Regions from separate parts of the Mesorhizobium sp. RSR380A genome, predicted to be linked through region 1. Evidence: predicted binding sites of a transcription regulator. Region 1 holds the regulator's gene; each other region holds the start of a gene.

Region 1 (3,583 bases):
GCGCCGTTGAAGCTGAGCACGCTGCGCAACACCTACGGCATCGGCTGGACGCCGTTGCGCGAGGCGCTGTCGCGGCTGGAGGCGGAACGGCTTGTGACCGCCATCAGCAACCGCGGGTTTGCGGTCGCTCCCGTCTCTCGGGCGGAGCTCGAGGATTTGGCACGTGCGCGGCTGGTGGTCGAACTGCCCCTGCTGGTGGAATCGATCGAGAAGGGCGACCGTGAGTGGGAAGACGCGGTCGTTGCCGCCCACTATCGTCTCTCACGGTGCGGGTCTGTTCTCGACGATCCATCGGATGATGCGGTCGACGCGTGGTACGAAAAACACGATGCCTTCCATGCGGCGCTGCTCAGTGCCGCGACATCCAGCTGGCTGCTGCGCTTCAATGCAACGATTTCCGACCAATTGCATCGCCATCACCGCTTTCTGGGTCTGGCCCCGACGCTGCGCGCCGCCGCCGGCCGCACGGACGGACACCGGAAGGCCGTGGCGGCCCTGCGCGACGCCGTGGCGATCGAACACCATACCGCCCTGATGGAAGCGGCCCTCGATCGCGACGTCGAACGTGCGAAAACTCTGATGACCGCTCACATCGGCTACACGCTGCGGGTCTATGCCCAGAGAGAACCCCGCGCGGATGCTGCGCAGCCCCGTCCGAAAAGGAAGCGGCGATCGTAGCCGACGACGCAGGGCACTTTGTCTTCGTTTCACCCCGTTGCTGGCAACTGGGCGCAGGCGGCGCTCGCAGCGCCGAACGTTACGCTGAACAAAACGTCAACACATTCATTAAACTTTAAAAGGTTGCGGAACACAACTGGAACAGATAGTGTTTGTTCTGGGTTTGTTTTTTCTGATTCTGGTTTCAGAACCCTTGGGGGCCGCGATGCTGACGCGCAAACAACATGAGCTTCTGATGTTCATCCATGAACGCCTGAAGGAGAGCGGAATCCCGCCGTCCTTCGACGAGATGAAGGAAGCGCTCGACCTCGCCTCCAAGTCCGGCATCCACCGCCTGATCACGGCGCTTGAGGAGCGCGGTTTCATTCGCCGGCTGCCGAACCGGGCGCGCGCGCTGGAAGTGCTGCGGCTGCCCGACTCGATCGCACCAGGCCTCAATGCGGCGAGGAAGTTTTCGCCGAGCGTCATTCAGGGCAGTCTTGGTCAAACCGGCCAAGGGCAAGGCGGCCAAGGACAAGGCGCGTTGGGCCAAGGCGGTCTCGGCCGCCAGATCAAGCCGGGCTCGCCGTCGCGTTCGATGTCGGCCGGCAATGACGATGCCGTTTCCGCGATTTCAATCCCGGTTATGGGACGCATCGCCGCCGGCGTGCCGATCGACGCCATCCAGCATCAGACCCATTCGATCTCGGTGCCGCCCGATATGATCATGGGCGGCGAACACTACGCGCTCGAGGTCAAGGGCGATTCGATGATCGAGGCCGGCATTTTCGATGGCGACACGGTCATCATCCGCAATGCCGACACAGCCAGCCCCGGCGAGATCGTGGTGGCGTTGGTCGACGATGAGGAAGCGACCCTGAAACGCTTCCGCCGCAAGGGCGCCTCGATCGCCCTGGAAGCCGCCAACCCGGCCTACGAGACCCGCATTTTTGGACCGGACAGGGTGAAGGTGCAGGGCAAGCTTGTCGGATTGATCCGGCGCTACTGAGCCGGCTTGGGTTTGTACTTTTCACGCTGGTTGTAAGGCGGCAGGCCGCGCGCTTCGCGGGAGAAGCGGCGTTGCTCGTGCCAGGGGCGATACGGCTTGTCGACGGCGAAGCGGATGGTTGGCGCTGCAGCTGCCGATTGCGGATCGAAGAAGACGGCGGCGCTGCCGTCGCGGGCCAGCTGTTTCTTCGTCACGACCAGCACCAGCGGGTCGCGGCACGGATTGTAGGCGGTGGCGTCATCGATGACGATCAGGCTCGCGAAGGCACAGGCCGGCCGCGCCGTCTTGCGGTCTTTCGCAAGCGCTACAATGGCTCCGGAAGGGTGCCGGGCGATACAGAGATCGCCGGTGCAATAGAAGGGCGAGCCGGGCGGCAGATCGAGCGGATCGAGATCGAACCGCGTATCTGTTGACTCGAAAATCTCAGGTGGGATAATGGTTTCGGCCCGCAGCGCCCGTTTCCAATTGTCCGTGGTGAATTCGTTGGAGCGTTCGCGGTTGAGGGCGAGTTCGCCGCCACCGATCGGCATGGCCACCAGATGCGCATCCTCGGATATGAGCACGTCGGGCGTAAGCACCTGCGGCACCGTCAACAGGCCGGCCAGCGCGAAAGGCACGGCCGCCAACCTGAGCCAGGTGGTGGCCATGGTGGCGATGACGAGGGCGACCGCCACCAACAGCACCGAGCGGATGGAGATCAGCCCGACGGCGTCGACCGGCGAGCGCTCGGAAATCCAGGCCGATATAGCGATCATCGCCATCAGACCCTTGCCCATCACATAGAGGAACGGCCCGTCGGCGCCGAACGGCATCGCCAGTGCGCTGAGCACGGCAAAAGGCATGACGATCAACGAAACAATCGGCATCACGGCCAGATTGGCGATCAGGCTGAGCGGCGACACACGCTGAAAATGCCAGATGGCGAACAGCAAGGTTGCACTGCCGGCGATGATCGAGGTCATGGCGAGGCCGCCCATGGCCAGCGCGAATTTTCGCGACAGGAAGCCGACGAAGGAGCGCTTTGCCGGCGGCGTTCTCACCTTGTCGGCGCGGTAATCGGCCCAGCCGGCATAGGCGCCGACAAGGGCGGCGGTGGCAGCAAACGACATCTGGAAGCTGGGACCGACCACCTCGTGCGGCGACATCAGGATGACGGCAATGGCGGAGATCGCCAGATTGCGCATGGTGAGTGCGGCGCGATCAAACAGCACGGCGACAAGCATGACCGCCAGCATGATGAAGCTGCGCTCGGCGGCAACCACGACGCCTGAAATGACGAGATAGGCGGCGATGGAGACGAGTGCTGCCACTGCTGCATATTTCTTGACTGGGCGGCGCGAAGAGAAATCGGGAAACAGCGCAAAGGCGCCACGCAGCAACGCCATGATGGTGCCGGCAACCAGCGCCATGTGCAGGCCGGAGATGGAGATGATGTGGTAGATGCCGGTGCGCCGCATCGCTTCGTTGACCTCGTCCGGGATGCCGGCGCGCACCCCGACAATCAACGCCGCGGCAATCTCGCCTTCGGCGCCGCCGATTTTGCCCCTGATATGGTCGGCAATGTTTTCGCGCGCGTTCTCGATTGCCGAGGAGAGCCGCGCGGTCAGCGGCGGCGGTCCCTGCGTAGCAATGGTTTTCGGATTGCCGAGAAAGAAGCCGCTGCCGCCGATACCGGTGAAATAGCTGTCGAAGGAGAAATCGTAGCTCTCCGGCCGCACCGGACCGGTCGGCGGCAACAGCCTGGCATAGCCGGTGATCAGGGAGCCGGCGGTCATATCGGCGGGAACGGTCCGCGCCGAGAGCCTGACCCGCTCCGGGGCGTAGCGCAGCTCGGGGTAAGCGGTCGAAACCACATCGAGCGTCAGCCTGATGCGGCCGCTTTCCATCTGTTCGAGACTGACGACGCGGCCGGTCAGC
Region 2 (3,583 bases), 220 kb from region 1:
CGATGCCGCCGGTGGCGAACACCTTTATCCCGACCATGTCAGCGGCGATCATGGTGGCGGCGACCGTGGTGCCGCCGGTGCGGCCTTGCGAGACCGCAAAGCCGAGGTCGGCGCGCGACAGCTTCATGGCATCGCCGTTCATGGCCAGCGACTCGCGCTCGCCGTCGGACAGTCCGATCTTGATGCGGCCGGCGACCACGGCGATCGTCGCCGGCACCGCGCCATTGTCCAGGATGATCTTTTCGACATTGGCGGCCATGGCGCCATTGTCGGGGTAAGGCATGCCATGGGTGATGATGGTGCTTTCCAGCGCCACGACCGGGCGGCCAGCGGCGAGCGCCTCGGCCACGGGCGCGTGGATGTCGATGAAGGGGCGGGCGCTTTGCGGTGTCATGATGGTCTCCGATCCGGAGATCCGCGCGTCCGCTTGGACGTCGCGCTCCGGCAATGGCAATTGGCCGCCCTCATGCCATTTCCTGCGCGTCGGGCACAAGAGCCAGTGCCTCGGTGAAGATCGCGGCGGTGAAGGCCGGCACGGCATCCGAACTTTCGATGGCGAGCGTCGCCGCGGCAACGCCTTCGCGGAGGGCTTGGCGCAATGCCAGGCCGCGCAGCAGGGCAGCGATGGTGGCGCCGGCCAGCGCGTCGCCGGCGCCGGTGACGTCGGCGACTTTTCTCGGCGCCGGCGGCAGGATAGAGAAGGCGCCGGCTTCGTCGAATCCCAGCACCGGGCCGTCGCCCGCCGTCACCACGCCACTGGTGAGGCCGCTGCAGCGCAGTCCGTCGACGGTCTCGCGCTCGGTGGCATTGGCATCGACGCCGGCCAGCACCATGGCCTCGCGCCGGTTCATGAAGACCTGCGCGAGTTCCTTCAGCACCGGTATCAGCCGCACCACCTTGGCCGGCGAAATGGCGATGGCGAACACCGGCTTGCCGGCGGCGAGCCCCACCAGCCGCTCCAGCGCCGTTGATGGCAGATTGGCGTCGCAGAGCACCGCATCGGCCTCGGCGACCACCTCGCGCACCTTGGAGCGGCGGATCTGCTTGGGGAACGCCAAATCGTAGAGCGCCATATCGGCAAAGCCGGTGATCAGCTCGCCGTCGCGATCGATCAGCGCCGTGTAGCTCGGCGTCGTGCGGTCGAGGAAAACCGCCGACAGGTCGGCAATGCCGGAGTCGGCGATGGCGCGCGCAACCGTCTCGGCCGAGGCATCGCCGCCGCGCACCGACAAAAGCGAGGCCGAGACGCCGCGCCGCACCAGGCTGCGCAGCGCGTTGAATACGCCGCCGCCGACATCCTCGCGCATCGTGCCGGGGTTGGACGCCGCGGGCACGTACGTGCCCGACACCTGGCCGCGGCGATCGATATGGGCGCCGCCCACCGCCAGTATCTTTGCTGATTTCACCATGCCGGCGATATGACCTTTGTTTTTCGAACCGGACAAGCGCTAGGCTGTGCGACGGAGCTTCGCAGGCGAGCCGGCGATTCGGCCGATCGAAACAGCCGGAGCGTCTGGCCCAATGGTGGATACATCCGGAAACGAAACCATGAGACAAAAAAAGAACAAATCCGGATAAAGATTGCTTTTCAGATATTTGACCCCTCTTGCCAAACGAGAACAAAAGTAGTACAAAATGGGCAGGGATTACGGATTGTCCGGCCTTCATTGACGACCAAGGGGTGATGTATCATGGCTCAGAATTCTTTGCGGCTTGTAGAGGACAAAGCGGTGGACAAATCAAAGGCTCTGGACGCGGCGCTGTCGCAAATCGAGCGCGCCTTCGGCAAGGGCTCGATCATGCGGCTTGGCGCCAACGAGCAGGTCGTCGAGATCGAAACCGTGCCGACCGGATCGCTGGGCCTCGACATCGCGCTTGGCGTCGGCGGCCTGCCGCGCGGCCGCATCGTCGAGATCTACGGGCCGGAAAGCTCGGGCAAGACGACACTGGCGCTGCACACAGTTGCCGAAGCCCAGAAGAAAGGCGGTATCTGCGCCTTCGTCGATGCCGAGCACGCACTCGATCCGGTCTATGCCCGCAAGCTCGGCGTCGATCTGGAAAACCTCTTGATCTCGCAGCCGGACACCGGCGAGCAGGCGCTGGAAATATGCGACACGCTGGTGCGTTCAGGCGCCATCGACGTGCTGGTCGTCGATTCGGTGGCGGCGCTGACGCCGCGCGCCGAAATCGAAGGCGAGATGGGCGATTCTCTGCCCGGTCTCCAGGCGCGTCTGATGAGCCAGGCGCTGCGCAAGCTGACCGCCTCGATCTCGCGCTCCAACACCATGGTCATCTTCATCAACCAGATCCGCATGAAGATCGGCGTCATGTTCGGTTCGCCCGAAACCACGACCGGCGGCAACGCGCTGAAATTCTACGCTTCGGTGCGCCTCGACATCCGCCGCATCGGCTCGGTCAAGGACCGCGACGAGGTCGTCGGCAACCAGACCCGGGTCAAGGTGGTCAAGAACAAGCTGGCGCCGCCCTTCAAGGTGGTCGAGTTCGACATCATGTATGGCGAGGGCGTCTCCAAGACCGGCGAACTGGTCGACCTCGGCGTCAAGGCCGGCGTGGTCGAGAAGTCGGGCGCCTGGTTCTCCTACAATTCGCAGCGTCTCGGCCAAGGTCGCGAAAACGCCAAACTGTTCCTGCGCGACAATCCCGACACGGCGCGTGAGATCGAACTGGCACTCAGGCAGAATGCCGGGCTGATCGCCGAGAAGTTTCTCGAAAATGGCGGCCCCGAGCGCGGTGAAAGCGACGACGGCTTCGAGGAAGAATCCGGCGCCATGTAGGGTACGGCCAGAGTTCGGCCATAAATCCGGTCTATTATCCGATGCTTAAGTAACCGAGTTCTTTAGTATTGCGTTTCAAACCGCTGGCCTTCGCGCCGGCGGTTTTCGTTTTTGGGCAGCGTGAAGCCGGCTTGGCAGTTGCCGGATTGGCCCAATTCCGTGTTTCTGGACAGGGTGGGGCGTGCCCGCTAAAAGGCCAAGTCGATCTTCTAAAAGCAGAGACCAGTGTCCGCCGGCCGCGCCGGCGGTTTTCGCGAAAAGGCAGCAGTCATGAGTGGCGTGAACGAGATCCGGTCGACATTCCTCGACTATTTCCGCAAGGAGGGCCACGAGGTCGTCGCGTCGAGCCCGCTCGTGCCGCGCAACGACCCGACGCTGATGTTCACCAATGCCGGCATGGTGCAGTTCAAGAACGTCTTCACCGGCCTGGAGAAGCGGTCCTATTCGCGCGCCACGACCGCTCAGAAGAGCGTGCGCGCCGGCGGCAAGCACAACGACCTCGACAATGTCGGCTACACTGCGCGCCACCTGACTTTTTTCGAAATGCTCGGCAATTTCTCCTTCGGCGACTATTTCAAGGAGCGCGCCATCGAGCTGGCCTGGAACCTGATTACCAAGGAGTTCGGGCTGAACAAGGACAAGCTGCTGGTCACCGTCTATCACACCGATGACGAGGCGGCCGGCTTCTGGAAGAAGATCGCCGGTTTCTCCGATGACCGCATCATCCGCATCCCGACCTCCGACAATTTCTGGGCGATGGGCGACACCGGACCGTGCGGGCCATGCTC
Region 3 (3,583 bases), 5.3 Mb from region 1:
CGAGATGTTGACCGAATTGATCACTTCCTCATTGCCGGAGAAGCGGCTGGCGATCTTGCTTGCCTTCTCGGCGGCGACCGCGTCATCGGCCTCGCCCGACAGCACGACGCGGCCATTGGCCGAGCCGACCTTGATCTTGGCGTCCGGCACGCTGGCGCGAATGGTGCTGGCCAGCTGGTCGGTGTCCAGCGTCACCTCGATGTCTACGGTGCCGACCAGCTGCTTGTTCTCGTCGAACAGCGCGATGCCGGTGGTGCCGAGATTGTTGCCCAGCACATAGAAGGATTTGTCGGTCAGCGGATTGACGTTGGCGATCTCCGGATCGCCGATGACGATCTGGTAGAAGGCGGCATTGGTCATGACCGTCTTCGGCTTGCCCTTGGCCACCTTGATCGACGCATTCGTTGTCGACGAGACATGGACTATATCGTTGTCGGCCTTGGCTGGCGCGCTGAGGCCGAGCATTACGGCCGCGGCAAGGCAAGCCCCCACCGCAAGCGCCCGCATTGGGCGCAGCCCTTTCGTCGTCTGAAATGCATGAAGTCCCGACATCTGTCCCGTCCTTCGCCCGGTTCCCACCGGCAGTTATTGCTGGTCCCGCGCAGGAACCTGGTATTCTTCGACCTGCGTGCCGCGCGTCACGATGATCGTCTTGAATTTCGGCTTCTCAGGCTCCTTGGTCGCGGCAGTGAACAGCGCGCCGGCAGCGGCCTGGACGCCGGAGGCGACCGATCCGCCGAAGGACGAGATGGTGGTGACGCCGTCCTTGGCGGCACCACCGTCGGCGGCCGAGCGGAGCGACAGCGACAAGGTGCCGACGGTGCGGGCAAGCGCCACTTTCTGCGCGCCTTCGGTCGTCACCTCGATGGTCACGGAATTGGCGATCTGCGGTGTGGTCTGGCGCTCGTCGGCGCCCTGCCCCACGGTCAGCACCTTGGCGTCGGAGACGACGATCTCGGAGGTAACGGTCGATCCGGCAGCGCCCTGCGCGTTCTTGGCCACTTCCTGGATTTCGCCCGCATCGCGTGTCAGCACCACGTCGACCCGGTCGCCCGGCATGACGAAGCCGCCGACACCGGCGATCTCGTCGGTGCGGATTGTCACCGCCCGCATGCCGGGCGTCATCATGTTGGACAGCGTCGCGCGGCCGTTCGGCCCCGACAATTTGCTGATCAGCACCGGCTCGTTGATCTCGATCGGCGACAATACCACGCGGCTGCCTTCGGCGAGCAATGCATTGACTGTGGTGAACGCGCCCTGCGGCACCGAATCCTCGGACCATGGGATTTCGCTGAGCTGCGCCCGGTCAAGCTCCATGCCGTAACGCAGCGGCGCGTTGGCCACCACGATGGTCTTGAAGACAACCTTGGGGACGGCGGGCGCCGGGATCGACGCCGTTTTCTCTTCGGCATCGGCCTTGGCCTGGCTTTTCACCCAGAAATCCGCGGCAAAGATTGAAATCGCGCCGAAGACGGCAGCGATGCCAATCATCGTTATGGCCTTGCCCCTCACAACCAACCCCTGACTCTCGTGGTCTTTTGTTTTGTTGGGGCGACGCTAGGCCGCTTTGTTAAAGATTCAGGAATCCCAGCGGCTCCGCACGGACCTATTTCCGCCGGCTTGGTTATCGAAAGGTTTTAGGATAAGAAGGGGTTAAATCCCCGAACGTAACAGGAACTTCCGTCGCTTGGCGCCGAAAAGCGTGGCAGTATCGACGGGTGATTCGCGGCACCGGATTCTATGGCAGGCATGGACGACAACAACGATCTTTTCGGCAATCTGGAAAAGCAGCCCCAACCGGCTCGGACACCTTCGCGCCCGGCCGACCCGCTGGTGCAGGCCACGAAGCGTCCTGCCGCGACCAAGGACGGCAGCGAGGGCTATAGCGCCGCCGACATCGAGGTGCTGGAGGGGCTGGAGCCGGTGCGGCGCCGTCCCGGCATGTATATTGGCGGCACCGACGACAAGGCGATGCACCATCTGTTTGCCGAGGTCATCGATAATTCGATGGACGAGGCGGTCGCCGGCCATGCCACTTTCATCGATGTCGAGCTGTCGGCCGACGGGTTTCTGACCGTCACCGACAATGGCCGCGGCATTCCGGTCGATCCGCATCCGAAATTCAAGAAGCCGGCGCTCGAAGTCATTATGACGACGCTGCATTCGGGCGGCAAGTTCGATAGCAAGGTTTATGAGACCTCCGGCGGTCTGCACGGTGTCGGCGTCTCGGTCGTCAATGCGCTGTCGGACCATCTCGAAGTCGAGGTCGCGCGCGGTCGCCAGCTTTACCGCCAAAGGTTCTCGCGCGGCGTTCCGGTGAGCGGGCTGGAGCAGCTCGGCGAAGTGCACAACCGGCGCGGCACCAAAATCCGCTTCCATCCCGACGAGCAGATTTTCGGCAAGGGCGCCGCCTTCGAGCCGGCGCGGCTCTATCGCATGACCCGCTCGAAAGCCTATCTGTTCGGCGGCGTCGAGATCCGCTGGAGCTGCGACCCATCGCTGATCAAGGAAAAGGACCAGACGCCGGCCAAGGCGGAGTTCCATTTCCCCGGCGGCTTGAAGGACTATCTCAAGGCATCGCTCGGCGATGATTTCCAGGTGACCCGCGAAATCTTCGCCGGCAAGAGCGAGAAGCAGGGCGGCCACGGTTCGCTGGAATGGGCGGTGACCTGGTTCGGCGGTGACGGCTTCGTCAACTCCTACTGCAACACCATCCCGACCGGCGAAGGCGGCACGCATGAGGCCGGCTTTCGCAATGTGCTGACGCGCGGGCTTCGGGCCTATGCCGACCTGGTCGGCAACAAGCGCGCCTCGATCGTCACCTCCGAAGACGTGATGATCTCGGCGGCAGGCATGCTGTCGGTGTTTATTCGCGAGCCGGAATTCGTCGGCCAGACCAAGGACAGGCTGGCAACGATCGAAGCCATTCGCATTGTCGAGACCGCCATCCGCGATCCCTTCGACCACTGGCTGGCCGACAATCCGCAGGAAGCCTCCAAGCTGCTGGAATGGGTGATTGCGCGCGCCGACGAGCGGGTGCGCCGGCGCCAGGAAAAGGAAGTGTCGCGCAAGAGCGCGGTGCGCAAGCTGCGCCTTCCCGGCAAGCTCGCCGACTGCACGCAGAATGCCGCCGCGGGCGCCGAACTGTTCATCGTCGAAGGCGACTCGGCCGGCGGCTCGGCCAAGCAGGCGCGCGACCGCGCCAGCCAGGCGGTGCTGCCGCTGCGCGGAAAAATCCTCAACGTCGCCAGCGCCGGCAACGACAAGCTAGCCGCCAACCAGCAGATTTCGGACCTGATTCAGGCGCTCGGCTGCGGCACGCGCTCGAAATACCGCGACGAGGATTTGCGCTACGACCGCGTGATCATCATGACCGACGCCGACGTCGACGGCGCTCACATAGCCTCGCTGCTGATCACCTTCTTCTACCAGGAAATGCCGAATCTGGTGAATGGCGGCCATCTCTATCTGGCGGTGCCGCCGCTCTATTCGATCCGGCAAGGCGGCAAGGTTGCCTATGCCAGGGACGATGCGCACAAGGACGAGCTGTTGCGCACCGAATTCACCGGCCGCGCCAAGGTCG
Region 4 (3,583 bases), 830 kb from region 1:
GCCGCTCGCCTGAAATCTTCAAAGTGCGCAAGAAATCCCCGCCGCGGGCGGTGCAGACACGCTCCAGCATCGCAACGCTGCGAACCGGGCCATCGCCCGCCGGCACTTGAGTGCCGACGGGCTCTGACCTTCAGTTCGACCCGGGATCGCCGAGCGCCTCGGTGACGAAGGACGCCGCGATCAGGTCGTCGGCGTCGAGGCGTAGGGAGCCTTCGACACCCCCCATGATGGCCGCGACCTTCTGGAAGGTCTGCATCTCGTGTTCAGTAACGCTGGCGTCTCGCATCCTGGCTTTCAGATCGGCGATGCGTCGGCCCAGTGAGGCCGACGTTCCGATTTCTCTGTTCGACATGGTGGCCTGCTCCTCCCCCAACCCATGCTGTGGACGTACTCAAGTCTGCCTATATATAAGGCAGCGCGAATACAGTCGCCGCAACGCGCGATATCTGGGAAGGTTCCGGCGCCAAATAGTCACGAAATAATACGTGGTGGGACTCGGGTATGTTGAGCGCCGACGCGGCGATAGACACCGCAGCCAGCGGCTGCGGCCATCGGCCTGGCCAACCCGCGTGGCGGGTCGCGAACGCGGGTCGGACTTGATCGCTGCGCGAACAGTCAGCGAGAAGCCGGCACCACGCCGGACACCGAGCGCGCCGTTTCGGGCGAAAACACCACGAAAGCAAAAACCAGAACGGCAGCGGCGACGATGAGCGAGCCGCCGGCGACGATCGGTTCAAGCGCCGGGTTTCCCTGCAGCATCACGTACAGCGCCGGCAGCATGATCACCAAGCCGAGAGTGTAGAGCCCGTAGTGGATCATGGCGACGCGACGCGCCGCCTTTTGCGGATTGAGCGCGTAGTAGCCGCCGAAGATGGCGCTCGTCACCCAACCGAGCAGATTGATATGCGCGTGCGCCGGAAAAGCGGCGTGGTCGCCCGAGATCGCCATCTGCAGGCCGGCCGCAATCCCCAACATCAGGAAAAAGATGGCAGTTTTGAAAAAGAGTTCCGAAATCCTCGGCATGTCATTTCTCCCCCTATGCGGTCTGCGACCGCTTGCGTCCTGGAGAATACACCCACGCGCAGAAATTTTCCACGCCGCGCTTATGGGCCATGCCTGCACAGCTTTTTGCACGCTGTTCGACTTTTCTGGCTGCCACAACCCGGCGCCGCCCCGCTACGGCGTCAGCAAGATGTCGGCGCCCGCTCGCTCGTCGAACACCACCGCGCAGCCGCGCCCCAGCGCCACTGCCGACAGCGCGTTGGCCACCGTCTCGTCCGGCGATACGAAATCACCGGTCAGCACTCGCAACTCCTCCACCGCCCTGGCCATTGACACGCAGTGCCCGGCAACGCGATCGCTCGTGCAGGCGTCAATGACGCTGACGAGGTCGATCATCTCGAACTGGCCCATACCGGCCTCCACAAAAACAGCGTCCCGTCGCGGATATGAACGCCGAGGCGAGAGACAATGTTCCGCAGGTCCGATGCCCAGGCGGAGCACTCGACAGCCCGACCTGGAACGGGCCGGCCGGCGACAACCGCTTCGCTTGACAATAGGCCCTGTTTGTTCTCTATTTGTTCGGCAAAAACGCCTCTCACAACAGACGCGGCTAATGCTGCAACGCCGCAAAGGGAACGGTCGGGATGGAGCCCACCATCCTGCATGCGGATCTCGACGCCTTCTACGCCTCGGTCGAGCAGCTGCTCGACCCGGCGCTCAGGGGCAAGCCGATCGCCGTCGGCGGCGGCGTCGTGCTTGCCGCTTCCTACGAAGCCAGGGTTTTCGGCGTGCGCGGCGGCATGCCCGGACAACGCGCGCGCGAGCTTTGCCCCGGACTGATTTTCGTCGGCGGCCATTTCGCCGACTATCAGCGGCTGGGCGACGCCGCCATCAAGGTGCTCGACGATTTCACGCCGCTGGTCGAGCGGATTTCCATCGATGAAGCCTTTGCCGACGTCGCCGGCTGCACGCATCTGTTCGGGCCGCCGGCCGAGATCGCCGCCACGGTGCGTCGGCGCGTCCGGGCAGAGCTCGGCCTGCCGATCTCGATCGGCGTGGCGCGCACCAAGCATCTGGCCAAGATCGCCTCGCAGGTGGCCAAGCCCGACGGGCTGGTGGTGGTCGATCCGGACACCGAACTTGCCTTCCTGCATGATCTGCCGGTCGGGCTGATGTGGGGCGTCGGCCCGGCGACCAGAGCGCGGCTGGCCGAGATCGGCATCGAGACCATCGGCCAGTTGGCAAAGACGCATGGTGGGGCGCTGCGAAGATTGCTCGGGCCCGCCGCCGGCGAAAAGCTGGCGTCGCTGGCATGGAACCGCGACCCGCGAAAGCTCGAAACCCACAGGCGGTCGCATTCCGCCGGCGCGCAGTCGGCGCTTGGCAGACGGCCGGCCGAGGCGCGTATCTTCGGACCCGTCCTGCTGCATCTGGCAGACCGGGTCGCCAGCCGGCTCAGGGCGAAATCACGGCCCGGGCGCACGGTGACGGTGCGCGTGCGTTTTGCCGATCTGCACGCTGTCACACGCTCGCTGACGCTCGAGCAGCCGATTTCGGCAACCGCGATGCTGGCCGAAATCGCCGGGGAGCTGGTGCGCGGCGTGCTGGCCGCCAACCCTCGAGAGAAGACCATCTCGCTGCTGGCGATTTCGGTGTCGCAGATGGAAGAAAGTGCCGAGCTGCAGCTGGAGCTGCCGCTCGGGCTTGCCGATGAAAAGCAGCGACCCGGCAGCAGGCAAGGCCTGGCGCGCTTTGGCGCCGACCGCGCCATCGACAAGATCCGCCAGCGCTTTGGCAGAGAGGCTGTCGGCTACGGCGCCGTGGCGCTGGAAGCCCGGCGCTCGGTTCCCGATGCCTTCCGCGAACTGGCGGAAAGGGAACTGTGAGTGCGGCGCGACGGCAAGGCCAATGTTTAGGCTGGGCCAGTCCGCGCTGCATTGCCGCTCTGTTTGAGCAGGCCGACCAACCAGGCCAGACCCGCCGCAGTTTCGGACATTTTTCGCACCGCAACCCGGCCACGCCATGCACGCCCAAGAACAACGCTTTGTCGATGAAGGTGGACTTGCAGTTAGTGCATCGGGACCAAGAAAACCCGGGGCGGGACGACGGCGCCGCGAAGGTTGACAGTGCCGATCCGTCTGGCATTATCGCGTAAGCTTGGAGGATTCACTATGAAGAAAACCTATTCGAAGCCTGTTCTGGTCAAAAAAGGCAAGCTTTCGCAGGTTACGGCGCTCGCCAATGGAGCGGGTTCCGGCCCGATCGAGTGAAGTCGTTGAGTCGGCTGTCGCCTGATCTGGCGGCCTCGCCTGACACTGGAGATGCGGCATGAAGAAGACCTATTCGAAGCCGGTGCTGGTCAAGAAGGGCAAGCTCTCGCAGGTTACAGCCGACAATGGTAACGGCTCCGGGCCGGTCGCCGTCTAGCAGCCGATTATCCGACGCCTCGTGCCGTCTGGCCGGGAACAGGGCTTTGGGTGCCCGACGTGGAGAGTGGAAAATGAGGAAGACCTATTCCAAGCCAGTGCTGGTAAAAAAGGGCAAGCTCTCGCAGATCACCGCGAACGGCGCTTCTGCTCCT

What was found. Region 1 encodes LexA, which represses DNA repair genes until DNA is damaged. Its sites were predicted from a motif close to TGTTCNNNNTGTGTTCNG; they were not measured.
Region 2: the regulator LexA is predicted to act here: its motif matches at 1,616-1,633, upstream of recA (recombinase RecA).
Region 3: the regulator LexA is predicted to act here: its motif matches at 1,662-1,679, upstream of parE (DNA topoisomerase IV subunit B).
Region 4: the regulator LexA is predicted to act here: its motif matches at 1,568-1,585, upstream of dinB (DNA polymerase IV).

What each region holds. Positions count from the first base shown of each region.
Region 1 is NZ_JBTTIB010000001.1:5,684,581-5,688,163, reverse strand. It holds gene ACYG9Z_RS27645 (GntR family transcriptional regulator) at 1-678, shown strand, start outside; gene lexA (transcriptional repressor LexA) at 884-1,666, shown strand; gene ACYG9Z_RS27635 (ComEC/Rec2 family competence protein) at 1,660-3,583, opposite strand, start outside.
Region 2 is NZ_JBTTIB010000001.1:5,461,194-5,464,776, forward strand. It holds gene ACYG9Z_RS26475 (pseudouridine-5'-phosphate glycosidase) at 1-394, opposite strand, end outside; gene ACYG9Z_RS26480 (carbohydrate kinase family protein) at 465-1,409, opposite strand; gene recA (recombinase RecA) at 1,692-2,795, shown strand; gene alaS (alanine--tRNA ligase) at 3,066-3,583, shown strand, end outside.
Region 3 is NZ_JBTTIB010000001.1:370,640-374,222, forward strand. It holds gene ACYG9Z_RS01915 (type II and III secretion system protein family protein) at 1-507, opposite strand, end outside; gene cpaB (Flp pilus assembly protein CpaB) at 586-1,491, opposite strand; gene parE (DNA topoisomerase IV subunit B) at 1,750-3,583, shown strand, end outside.
Region 4 is NZ_JBTTIB010000001.1:4,850,046-4,853,628, reverse strand. It holds gene ACYG9Z_RS23385 (hypothetical protein) at 131-352, opposite strand; gene ACYG9Z_RS23380 (heme-copper oxidase family protein) at 616-1,023, opposite strand; gene ACYG9Z_RS23375 (hypothetical protein) at 1,177-1,413, opposite strand; gene dinB (DNA polymerase IV) at 1,647-2,888, shown strand; gene ACYG9Z_RS23365 (hypothetical protein) at 3,174-3,272, shown strand; gene ACYG9Z_RS23360 (hypothetical protein) at 3,331-3,429, shown strand; gene ACYG9Z_RS23355 (hypothetical protein) at 3,503-3,583, shown strand, end outside.